Regions from separate parts of the Stenotrophomonas sp. FSL W7-1447 genome, predicted to be linked through region 2. Evidence: predicted binding sites of a transcription regulator. Region 2 holds the regulator's gene; each other region holds the start of a gene.
The links. Region 2 encodes HrcA, which represses chaperone genes, less so after heat shock. Its sites were predicted from a motif close to TTNGCACTCNNNNNNNNNGAGTGCNAA; they were not measured.
Positions count from the first base shown of each region.

Region 1 (4,158 bases), 2.2 Mb from region 2:
CTTGGCCGAGGTGAACAGGGCCGGGGTGGCCCACTCGGGGTGGTCGATGAACGGGTTGCGGTTGCCCTGGAAGCTGTAGACCACGTCATTGCGCGCACGCTCGGCATCATCCGGCGGGTCGGACAGGTGCCAGTCGATCAGGGTCGACAGCAGGCCCATGTAGGCCGGTGAGCTGCTGGTCTTGACGATCTTGCTGCGGTCGTCGGTCAGCTCCAGGTCCGGCTCGGACTGGCCGGTCGCCGCATCCTTGCCGCCCTCGTAGCGGATCGCCATGTACATCACTGCACGCGCCATGTCGCCCTTGCGCTTGCCCCACACCTCGAAGGTGCCGGTGTTGCCGTCCGGCGTGCGCACCCAGTTGGAGTTGCCCGGATAGCCACCGCTGCCGCCACCCTGGCCGTTGTTGGCCTCGGTGGCGCGCTCGCCGCAGCTGGCGTCGCACTTGCCGAACGGCTTGTTGCCACGATCGGCGTTCCACTGCGCGTCGGTCAGGTACAGCATGTGGGTGTCGGTATACGGCGCGTACGGCAGGCCCTTGTCACCGGTGGTGGTGGCAAAGCCCAGCGAGTTCGGCCAGGTGTGCTCGCGGTTGTACTTCAGGCCACTGCCGCTGCCGGCGCGATCGGTCACTTTGGCGTAGCTGTGGTTGCGATACGCATCCAGGATCCTGCCGGAATTGTTCGGATCCTCGTCGGCGATTTCCAGGATGGTCCAGGTGCTGGTGCCCGAGCCGCTGTACGGATAGGCGGTGTGGCCCTTGATGGTGGCGTGCAGCGAACAGCGCAGCTGGCTGGGGCTGCTGGTGTTGACCTTGGAGTAATAGCCGGCCGGCACGCCAGGGTTGCCCGGGTCCGGATTGCCGCCGGTGCTGGCCACGGTGAAGGCAATGCGGCTGTCGGCGGCCGGGTGAGCGCCCTGCAGGTCGGTGATGCGCGCGGCGCGGATGTCGAAGCGGCAGGCTTCACCGGCCACCAGCGCGGTGTTGGTGGACAGCTTCACGCTGCGGCCGCTGGCCGGGAAGGTCAGCGGCACGCTGCCGGAGGTACCGCAGCTCAGGGCGAAGGCGCCGCTGGCCAGGTTCACCGTTTCGCTGAACACCACTTCCAGGTCGGCGGCGGCCGGGAAGGTGCTGCTGCCCTGCGCCGGGGTGGTGGTGGACACCGACGGCGGCGTGTTGGGGCCCGGGGTGCCGCCGCCGCTGAAGGTCTGTCCGTTGTTGCAGCTGCCGAACGTCTGGCCGGCCGATTCGGCCCAGGTGAAGTGGGCGTACTGGCTGCCGCTGCCGGTCAGCTGCAGCGACGTGCCCGGTGCCGTGCTGTTGGTCTCGGCCACCGGGATGTTCTGGCTGGTCATCCCCGCGGCGGGGCCGCCGGACGCGGTGATGGTGCCCTCGTAGCTGAGGAACTGGACCACCTTACCGCTGGCATCGACCAGCGCGATGCCATCGTTCGGGCCGTTCTGGATGCCGTTGGTCGGGTAGTTGACCACGGCGATGGTCGCGCTGCCGCAGCCGGCGGCGGTGCCGGCCGGGACCGGCGTGTTGGCGTAGACCACGGCCGCCGATGCGTTGGACCCGTTGTACAGGTACAGGCGGTAGCCGGACAGGTCCTCGCCGGCGGTGGCCACGACCTCGATCGCTTCGCCGACGTCACCGGCGGCGGTGCTGTCGTCGTAGTGCAGTTCATTGATGAAGACCTCGGCCTGGGCCGGCGCAGCGGCCAGGGCCAGCAGGCAGGCCGCGGCAAGCGGTGACAGCAATCGCATCGACTCCTCCTTGTGATTGGGAATGCCCGGTCGAGCCTAAGGCCGATCCAGTGACACTTTGTCGTAAATGAACGTCAGATATCTGACAGTGCGACGCTTGTCACCGAAATTGGCGGGATCCCGACCAGCGCCAAGCGACACGGGCGGGAAAAATTTTTTTGATGCCACCCTTGAAAGGAGGGCGCGGGGCTCCATCTCTGCCCTGCTCCCGACGTTGTCGGGTTTCTTCACGTGCGGTTCTGGCACTCGCCTGGGGTGAGTGCTAACATCGCCGGACTTTTTTAGACCAATCAATCACTTAAGAGGTCTCCTATGAGCATCAAGCCGCTGCACGACCGCGTTGTGGTCAAGCCGATCGAAGCCGACGAAATCTCCGCCGGTGGCATCGTCATCCCCGACTCGGCCAAGGAAAAGTCCACCAAGGGTGAGGTCGTGGCCGTCGGCCCGGGCAAGCCGCTGGACAACGGCAACGTGCGCGCGCCGTCGCTGAAGGTCGGCGACAAGGTCATCTACGGCCAGTACGCCGGCAGCTCGTACAAGAGCGAAGGCGTCGAGTACAAGGTCCTGCGCGAAGACGACGTGCTCGCCGTCATCGGCTGAGCCTCCGCGCGACCTGTTTCAACCTGATCCCCAAATCCCAGCCGCCGGGCATCGTCCGGCGCTACCAATGAGGTAAATGCAATGGCTGCCAAGGATATTCGTTTCGGTGAAGACGCCCGCTCGCGCATGGTGCGCGGCGTCAACGTTCTCGCCAATGCCGTCAAGGCCACCCTGGGCCCGAAGGGCCGCAACGTCGTGCTGGAAAAGAGCTTCGGCGCCCCGACCATCACCAAGGACGGCGTCTCCGTCGCCAAGGAAATCGAACTGGCTGACAAGTTCGAGAACATGGGCGCGCAGATGGTGAAGGAAGTCGCGTCGCGCACCAACGACGACGCTGGCGACGGCACCACCACCGCCACCGTGCTGGCCCAGGCCCTGATCCGCGAAGGCGCCAAGGCCGTTGCCGCCGGCATGAACCCGATGGATCTCAAGCGCGGTATCGACAAGGCCGTTTCGGCCGCCGTCGCCGAGCTGAAGAACATCTCCAAGCCGACCGCCGACGACAAGGCGATCGCCCAGGTCGGTACCATCTCGGCCAACTCGGACGAGTCGATCGGCCAGATCATCGCTGACGCGATGAAGGAAGTCGGCAAGGAAGGCGTGATCACCGTTGAAGAAGGCTCGGGCCTGGACAACGAGCTGGACGTGGTCAAGGGCATGCAGTTCGACCGCGGCTACCTGTCGCCGTACTTCATCAACAACCAGCAGTCGCAGACCGCTGACCTGGATGACCCGTTCATCCTGCTGCACGACAAGAAGATCTCCAACGTCCGTGACCTGCTGCCGGTGCTGGAAGGCGTCGCCAAGGCCGGCAAGCCGCTGCTGATCGTGGCCGAGGAAGTCGAAGGCGAAGCGCTGGCGACCCTGGTGGTCAACACCATCCGCGGCATCGTCAAGGTCGTGGCCGTCAAGGCCCCGGGCTTCGGCGACCGTCGCAAGGCGATGCTGGAAGACATGGCCGTGCTGACCGGCGGTACCGTGATCTCCGAAGAAGTCGGCCTGTCGCTGGAAAAGGCCACCATCAAGGACCTGGGCCGCGCCAAGAAGGTGCAGGTCTCCAAGGAGAACACCACCATCATCGACGGCGTCGGCGACAAGGCCAACGTTGATGCACGCGTGGCGCAGATCAAGACCCAGATCCAGGACACCTCCTCGGATTACGACCGCGAGAAGCTGCAGGAACGCGTGGCCAAGCTGGCCGGCGGCGTTGCCGTGATCAAGGTCGGCGCCTCGACCGAAATCGAAATGAAGGAAAAGAAGGATCGCGTCGACGACGCCCTGCACGCCACCCGTGCAGCCGTTGAAGAAGGCGTGGTCCCGGGCGGCGGCGTGGCGCTGGTGCGCGCGATCACCGCGCTGGCCGGCCTGAAGGGTGCCAACGAAGACCAGAACCACGGCATCCAGATCGCCCTGCGCGCGATGGAAGCCCCGCTGCGCGAGATCGTGGCCAACGCCGGCGACGAGCCGTCGGTCATCATCAACAAGGTCAAGGAAGGCACCGGCAGCTTCGGCTACAACGCGGCCACCGGCGAGTTCGGCGACATGCTGCAGTTCGGCATCCTGGACCCGACCAAGGTGACCCGTTCGGCCCTGCAGAACGCAGCCTCGATCGCCGGCCTGATGATCACCACCGAAGCCATGGTTGCCGAAGCTCCGAAGAAGGACGAGCCGGCCATGGGTGGCGCCGGTGGCATGGGCGGCATGGGTGGCATGGGCGGCATGGACTTCTAAGTCCACGCCCCTGGCATCCCTTCCCGTTGCAAAAGAAGAACCCCGCCGCAAGGCGGGGTTTTT
Region 1 covers NZ_CP150199.1:4,182,498-4,186,655, reverse strand. Annotated here, with positions in the region: gene NSQ78_RS19425 (endonuclease) at 1-1,764, opposite strand, end outside; gene NSQ78_RS19420 (co-chaperone GroES) at 2,077-2,364, shown strand; gene groL (chaperonin GroEL) at 2,446-4,095, shown strand.
Region 1: a site for HrcA is predicted at 2,004-2,030, ahead of NSQ78_RS19420 (co-chaperone GroES). Genes of this name have one in related genera too.

Region 2 (4,158 bases):
GTTGTCCTCGGCGGTGGAGAACACCTGCGAGGCCTTGGTCGGGATGGTGGTGTTCTTCTCGATGATCTTGGTGAACACGCCGCCCATGGTCTCGATGCCCAGCGACAGCGGGGTCACGTCCAGCAGCAGCACGTCCTTGACGTCGCCGCCCAGCACGCCGCCCTGGATCGCCGCACCCAGTGCCACGGCTTCGTCCGGGTTGACGTCCTTGCGCGGTTCCTTGCCGAAGAACTCGGTCACCGCCTGCTGCACCTTCGGCATGCGGGTCTGGCCGCCGACCAGGATCACCTCGCTGATGTCGCTCGAACGCAGGCCGGCATCGTTCAGGGCGACGCGGCACGGCTCGATCGACTTCTTGATCAGGTCGTCCACCAGTGCTTCCAGCTTGGCGCGGGTCAGCTTGATGTTCAGGTGCTTCGGACCCGAGGCGTCAGCGGTGACGTACGGCAGGTTCACTTCGGTCTGCTGGGCGCTGGACAGCTCGATCTTGGCGCGCTCGGCAGCGTCCTTCAGGCGCTGCAGGGCCAGCGGATCCTTGCGCAGGTCGATGCCCTGGTCCTTGTTGAACTCTTCAACCAGGTACTCGATGACGCGGTTGTCGAAGTCTTCGCCACCCAGGAAGGTGTCGCCGTTGGTGGCCAGCACTTCGAACTGCTTCTCGCCGTCGACGTTGGCGATCTCGATCACCGACACGTCGAAGGTGCCGCCGCCCAGGTCGTACACCACGATCTTGCGATCCTTGTTGTCGCCCTTGTCCAGGCCATAGGCCAGCGCGGCCGCGGTCGGCTCGTTGATGATGCGCTTGACGTCCAGGCCGGCGATGCGGCCGGCGTCCTTGGTGGCCTGGCGCTGGCTGTCGTTGAAGTAGGCCGGCACGGTGATGACCGCTTCGGTGACCTTCTCACCGAGGAAGTCCTCGGCGGTCTTCTTCATCTTTTCCAGCACCTTGGCCGAGATTTCCTGCGGCGCCATCTTCTTGCCGTCGCTGGTGGCCACCCAGGCATCGCCGTTGTCATGGGCCAGGATGCTGTACGGGACGTGGGCGATGTCCTTCTGCACCTCGCCGTCGGTGAACTTGCGGCCGATCAGGCGCTTCACCGCGTAGAAGGTGTTCTTCGGGTTGGTCACGGCCTGGCGCTTGGCCGAGGCACCGACCAGGACTTCGCCGTCCTTGGTGTAGGCGACGATCGACGGGGTGGTGCGATCGCCTTCCGAATTCTCGATGACGCGGGCCTTGCCGCCGTCCATGATCGCCACGCACGAGTTGGTGGTGCCGAGGTCGATACCAATGATCTTGCCCATGGGGGAGACTCCTGAGGATGCTAGTTGGGGTCAGTCCGGCCGTTCGGCCGGTGGATGAATACGATGTGGGGGAGGCTCGTGGAACATTCAAGCCATCCTCCGAACGCTGTGTTTCCGGTCATCCGGCGCGTTCAGCGTCGGGTCGGGTGGCGGTGTCTGTCCGCCGCCCGGCCCCGCGGATCACTCGGCGGCCACCACCACCAGCGCCGGCCGCAGCAGGCGCTCGTTGAGCAGGTAGCCCTTCTGGAACACGGTCACCACGCTGCCCGGGGCGGCACCCGGGGTCGGGGCCTGGCTGATCGCCTGGTGGTGTTCCGGGTTGAACGGCTGGCCGATCGGGTCCAGCAGGACCAGGCCGTTGTCGGCAGCGACCTTGAGCAGCTGCTTGTAGGTCAGCTCCAGGCCTTCGCGCAGCGGGTGCGGGTCGTCGCCGGCGGCCTTCAGGCCGGCATCCAGGCTGTCGAACACGGGGAGCAGATCGCCCAGCAGCTTCTCGTTGGCGAACTTGCGGGCCTGTTCGATGTCACGGGCAACGCGCTTGCGCTGGTTCTCCAGGTCGGCGCGCTCACGCAGGGCATCGGCCTTGACCTGTTCGATTTCGGCGCGCAGGCGCTCGACTTCGTCGTTGACGCCGGCGGTGGCGGCCGCATCGGCGGCACTCTGCTGGGATTCGATATCTGGCTGTTCGTGGTTCATGTCTGGGTCCCTGGCGGTCAATCTCCGCCTCCAACCACCCTAGTGTGGGCGGGATGCTGCGTTTCAAGCGTCGGATGTTCCCGGCGTGCGCCCGGCCGGTGAAAAGGCCGCGCCGAGCACATCGGCCGTGGCCTGGACCAGCGGGATCACGCGGTCGTAGGCCATCCGCTTGGGACCGATCACCCCCAGCACGCCCAGCACCTGCCCGTTGGCGGTATACGGGGCGGTCACCAGCGAGACGCCTTGGAGCGGCATCATCCCGGTCTCCTCGCCGATGAAGATGCGCACGCCCGGGGCCTGGATGGTCCGTTCCAGCAACTGCAGGATCTCGCGCTTGCTGGAGAACAGCTCGAACAGTTCACGCAGGCGCTCCAGGTCGGACAGGTCCTGCACCCCCATCAGCCGGGTCTGCCCGGCCACCAGCATGTCGTCAGCCGCCGGCTGCAGGGCCTGCTCGGCCAGTTCGATGCTGTGCGCCAGCAGCTGCTCCAGTTCGGAACGGGCGTCGTGCAGCTCCAGCAGCAGGCGGGTGCGGATCTCGGCCATCGGCAGGCCGGCGAAATGCGCATTGAGGTAGTTGGCGACCTGTTCCAGCTGGCCCGGCGCAAACTCCTGGCGGGTCTCGATGACCCGGTTCTGCACCTCGTTGTCGGCGAACACCAGGATCGCCAGCACCCGTCGTCCGTCCAGCGGCACGAAATCGATCTGGCGGAAGGCGAACTGCTCCCGCCGCGGCGCGCTGACCACGCCGACGAAGTGGCTCATCGCCGACAACAGTTCCGAAGCGCTGCCGAGCAGGGCCTGGGTACTGCCGCCACCGGCCAGTTCCTGGCGCAGGCGGGCCAGTTCGCCCTCGCCCGGCGGCTGCATCTGCAGCAGGCTGTCGACGAACACCCGGTAGCCATGCGCGGTCGGGACGCGCCCGGCCGACGTGTGCGGCGAAGCCAGCAGGCCCAGGTCCTCCAGGTCGCCGAGGATGTTGCGGATGGTCGCCGGGCTGACCTCCAGGCCGGCCACGCGCGCCAGCGTCTGCGAGCCGACCGGCTCACCGTCCTGGATGTAACGCGCGATCAGCGTGCGCAGCAGATGGCGCGCACGCGGGGCAAGCTGGTCGGGAGAACCGTGCATGGAATCAACCTGTGAGACACGGACACTAGATAATGGCGGCGCATCACCTTGGCAAGTCATTGGACCTCCCGCGCCCGCGTGCTAGCGTTGCGCGGCTGCTGATACCCCCTTACCCATGCTCAGACATCTTTCGATCAAGGATTTCGCCGTCGTCCGCGCCACCGAACTGGAGTTCGGGCCAGGCATGACCGTGGTTTCAGGCGAGACCGGCGCCGGCAAGTCGCTGATGGTCGACGCGCTGGGCTTCCTGTCCGGCCTGCGCGCCGACAGCGGCGTGGTCCGCCACGGCGCCGCACGCGCCGAGCTGTCGGCCGAGTTCGTGCTGGACCAGCTGCAGGCCGCGCGCCAGTGGCTGGCCGACAACGAGCTGGACGACGAGGACCAATGCCAGCTGCGCCGCGTGATCCGCGCAGACGGTGGCTCGCGGGCCTGGATCAACGGCCGCCCGGTGACCCTGGCACAGCTGGCCGACCTGGCCTCGCGGCTGGTGGAGATCCACGGCCAGCATGAACAGCAGGCCCTGCTGGCACGCCCGTCGCAGCTGGCCCTGCTCGACGCCTACGCCGGCAACGAGGAAGAACGCCGCCAGGTGCGCCGCGCCGCCGCCGCCTGGCAGGCACTGGTCGATGAATCGCTGGCGCTGTCACAACAGGGCGACGTCAGTGACCGGATCGGCTTCCTCGAGCACCAGCTGCGCGAACTCGACCGCGAGGACCTGGAACCGGAATCGATTGCCGCGCTGGGCGCCAGCCACCGCCGCCAGGCGCATGCCAGCGCCCTGCTGAGCGCCTGCCAGGCCGCCAGCAACCAGCTCAACGGCGATGACGGCAGTTCCGCGCTGGACCTGCTGCAGCAGGTGCGCCACGAGCTGTCGCGCCTGATCGAACACGACCCGCGGCTGGGCGAGGTGGACGGCCTGATCGAGAACGCCTCGATCCAGTTGCACGAGGCCCTGTCGCTGCTGGACCGCGTGCATGACGATCTCGACGCCGACCCGGAGCAGTTCGAGGAGAACGAGCGCCGCCTTGGCCG
Region 2 covers NZ_CP150199.1:1,958,391-1,962,548, reverse strand. Annotated here, with positions in the region: gene dnaK (molecular chaperone DnaK) at 1-1,302, opposite strand, end outside; gene grpE (nucleotide exchange factor GrpE) at 1,483-1,998, opposite strand; gene hrcA (heat-inducible transcriptional repressor HrcA) at 2,062-3,126, opposite strand; gene recN (DNA repair protein RecN) at 3,242-4,158, shown strand, end outside.

Region 3 (4,158 bases), 2.3 Mb from region 2:
TCGACGGCGAGGAAGCCAGCTTCATTTCGATGGTGGACGGCGTGCATGCATTGCCGATGGCCACCTCGCAGGACCACAAGCGCGTCGGCGACGGCGACACCGGCCCGAATACCGGCGGCATGGGCGCCTACTCGCCAGCCCCGGTGGTGACGCCGGAGGTGCATGCACGCGTGATGCGCGAGGTGGTGAATCCCACCGTGCAGGGCATGATCGCCGACGGGATTCCCTTCACCGGCTTCCTCTATGCCGGCCTGATGATCGACGCCAGCGGCGCACCGAAGGTGATCGAATTCAACGTGCGCTTCGGCGACCCGGAAACCCAGCCGGTGATGCTGCGCCTGCAGTCGGACCTGGTCGCACTGGTGGAAGCCGCCATCGATGGCCGGCTGGACCAGGTCGAAGCGCAGTGGGATGCGCGCCCGTCGCTGGGCGTGGTGCTGGCGGCCAGGCCGTACCCCGAAGCGCCGATCACCGGTGAGGTGATTTCCGGCCTGGACGACGTGCCGGCCAGTGCCAAGGTGTTCCATGCCGGTACGGCATTGGATGCGCAGGGCCAGGTGGTCAGTGCCGGCGGCCGCGTGCTGTGCGTGGCCGCACTGGGCGACAGCGTGCGCGACGCGCAGGCCAATGCCTATGCCGGCGTGGCCAAGGTGAGCTGGGCCAACGAGTTCCACCGCAACGACATTGGCTGGCGCGCGATCGCACGCGAAGAGTGACGACCGCGCCGCAGCCACGCAGGGCGTGGCTCTACTGACATTGGTAGATCCACGGCATGCATGGATGAGAACGCCACCGAAAAGAAAAGGCCCGGCAATGCCGGGCCTTTTCATTGCTTCAACGCCTCCCCGCCTTACGCGGTGAACAGCGCCTTCATCTTCTTCAGCGCGTTCGCTTCAACCTGGCGGATGCGCTCGGCCGACACGCCGTACTCGTCGGCCAGCTCCTGCAGCGTCACCTTGCTGTCGGCATCCAGCCAGCGGCGGCGGATGATGTCACGCGAACGTGCATCCAGTTCCGCCAGGCCTTCGCGCAGCAGCTGCATCTGGTTGTCTTCGCTGTCCTCGCGCTCGTAGGCCATCGACGGGTCTTCGTCATCGGCGACCAGGAACGCAGCCGGCGACGGCGGTGCGTGTTCGTTGTCCTCGTCGGTCGGCGCATCGAAACCGATATCGCGGCCGGACAGGCGCGACTCCATTTCCATGACCTCGCGCTCGGACACGTTCAGGTCCTTGGCCACCGCGCTCACTTCCGCTGCGTTCATCCAGCCCAGGCGCGTCTTCGACTTGCGCAGGTTGAAGAACAGCTTGCGCTGCGCCTTGGTGGTGGCGACCTTCACGATGCGCCAGTTCTTCAGGATGAACTCGTGCATCTCGGCACGGATCCAGTGCACCGCGAAGGAAACCAGGCGCACGCCCATGTCCGGGTCGAAGCGCTTGACCGCCTTCATCAGGCCGATGTTGCCTTCCTGGATCAGGTCGCCAAGGGCGAGGCCGTAGCCGTTGTAGCCGCGGGCCACGTGCACCACGAAGCGCAGGTGCGAATGCACCAGCTCGCGGGCGGCGTCCAGATCGTTGCCATCGCGGAAGCGACGGGCCAGGTCCTGTTCGTCATCGACCGACAGCACCGGGATCTGGTGCACGGCACCGATGTAGGCGTCCAGCGAACCGAGCGCACTGGGAATCGGGAGATTGTTTGCCACAAGGGCAGTAGAGGTGTTCTGGCTCATAGGCACCCATCTTAGCAGTCCGGGATTTGGACTGCTAAAGGAGGAAAAAGTTCCAGCATCCTATTGATGCAACACTGGTCCCAAACAGAGCCCTACCGTAGCGCGATTTGATGACAGTGGCGAGCACGCTTTTCGGGATTCACAATCCCTTGGAATTCAAGCAATTACCCGCCGTAAAGCGGCCGATTCCAGTCAAGCGGAGCTGAACGGGCCGTTCTGAAGGCCCATTCAGGCCCGGGGACGTTGCCCGGTGTTCAGGCCCAGCGGCCCGCCAACGCTCAGAGTGCCGAGCGCGGCGGCAGCGACCAGTCGATCGGGGCCTGGCCGTGGCGCTGCAGGTACTCGTTGGCCATCGAGAAATGACGACAGCCGAGGAAGCCCCGATGGGCCGACAGCGGCGACGGATGCGGCGACTTCAGCACGCGATGGCGGCGGGTGTCGATCACCTTGCCCTTCTGCTGCGCATAGGCACCCCAGAGCATGAACACCAGTCCTTCGCGCTCGCGGTTGAGCACATCCACCACGTGATCGGTGAAGCCTTCCCAGCCGCGGCCCTGGTGCGCGCCGGCCTTGCCCTCTTCCACCGTCAGCACGGCATTGAGCAGCAGCACGCCGCGCTGCGCCCACGGGATCAGGCAGCCGTGGTCCGGGCGCGGGATACCGAGATCGGTCTCGATCTCCTTGTAGATGTTCAGCAGCGATGGCGGCACCGGCACGCCGGGCGGTACCGAGAAACTCAGGCCATGGGCCTGGCCGCGCCCGTGGTACGGGTCCTGGCCGAGGATCACCACCTTCACCTGCTCGAACGGCGTGGCGTCGAACGCTGCGAAGATCTGCGGCCCGGGCGGGAACACCGCCGCGCCGCTGGCCTTGCGCTGGCGCAGGAAGGCCGACAGCTCGCGCATCTGCGGCTGCAACAGGTACTCGCCGACGTGCTGCTTCCAGCTCGGTTCCAGCTGGATCGTCGGGGTGTCGGTTACTTCATCGATCATCGCAACAAGGGTCCATCATTCAATCGGGCCAGGCGCAGCTGGAACAGCACCTTGGTGACCAGCAGCCGCTCTTCGATCGGCTTCAGCACCAGGTCGTTGGCACCGGACTGCAGCAGCCCGGTCTGGTTGTGGGGGTTGCCGTCGCCGGTCATCACCAGCACGGGCAGGCGGCGCTTGCCGTAGCCGAAGTCCACCCGCACGCGCTGCACCACGTCGCGGCCGCTCAGCTCGCCCTTCAGGGTGACGTCGGTCAGCACCAGGTCGATGCGGTGGCGGCTGCGGCCCAGCGACTCGGCAGTGAGCAGGGTGAATGCCTCCTCGGCGCTGACCACGTGCAGCACGTTCAACTGCTGGCGTTCCAGCATGCGCTTGGTCGCCTCGGCCACCACGCGGCTGTCCTCGATGTAGAGGATGGTCGCGCCGGGAATGGTCTGCGGCTGTACATAGCCCCGGATGAAGGTCGCCAGCGCTTCATGGCCGAGCGCTTTGTCGAAGTAGTCGGTGACGTACTCGGTGAAACGGCGCTGCTCCAGGTGCTGCTGGGCGTCGCCGGAGACCACGATCACCGGCACGTAGGCCTGGCCGGCCGCTTCGCGCACCATCCGCGCCAGCGCCAGGCCGTCGCCATCACGCAGGGTCAGCGAGGTCGTCACCAGGTCCACCGGGCCCTGCGCGAGCGCCTGCTGCGCGTCTTCGATGCTGTCGCAGCCGATCACCTCCACGCCCGGCAGGTCGCGCTGCAGGACGTCGGCGATCAGCTTGCGGACCAGCTTCGAACCATCGACCACCATCACCCGCGTCGCGGGCCCTTCAAGGTGCTTCAGCGCTTGCGGTTGCATGCCGGTCTCAGGTGTCGGTCGGGCGGGTCTGGCGGAGGAAGTGGCCGGTGACCAGCCAGGCGCCCAGCCAGCCCAGCAGCAGCGTGCCGAGCAGGACCAGGCCACCGTGCAGCAGGTCCAGGCCGTGCAGCACGAACGGGCTGCCATAGCTGCGCGAGAGTTCGGCCAGCGGCACGCGCAGCGCGGCACCGGCCGCCCCGATCAGGCCCAGCGCGACCGCGCCGGCGCCCAGCCCGTACCACGCGCCCAGGTACAGGAAGGGACGACGGATGAAGCCATCGCTGGCGCCCAGCAGCTGCAGCACGCCGATCTCCTCGCGACGGGCCTGGATGTCCAGGCGCACCGTGTTGCCGACCACCAGCGCGGCACCCACGCCGAGCAGCACCGACAGCACCTGCACCAGCCGCGCGCCGAACGCCAGCCAGGCATCCAGGCGCTGGCGCCACAGCGCATCGTGCTGCACCAGGTCGGCCTCGGGCAGGCTTTCCAGCGCGCGCGCCAGGCGTGCGTCGTCCTTGCCCTGGCCCGGGGTGATCACCAGCAGCGAGGGCAGCGGATTGTCGTTGAGTGCGTCGATCGCCTCACCGAGGCCGGCATCGCG
Region 3 covers NZ_CP150199.1:4,219,011-4,223,168, forward strand. Annotated here, with positions in the region: gene purD (phosphoribosylamine--glycine ligase) at 1-716, shown strand, start outside; gene rpoH (RNA polymerase sigma factor RpoH) at 851-1,726, opposite strand; gene ung (uracil-DNA glycosylase) at 2,005-2,718, opposite strand; gene NSQ78_RS19610 (response regulator) at 2,715-3,557, opposite strand; gene ftsX (permease-like cell division protein FtsX) at 3,565-4,158, opposite strand, start outside.
Region 3: a site for HrcA is predicted at 1,738-1,764, ahead of rpoH (RNA polymerase sigma factor RpoH). Genes of this name have one in related genera too.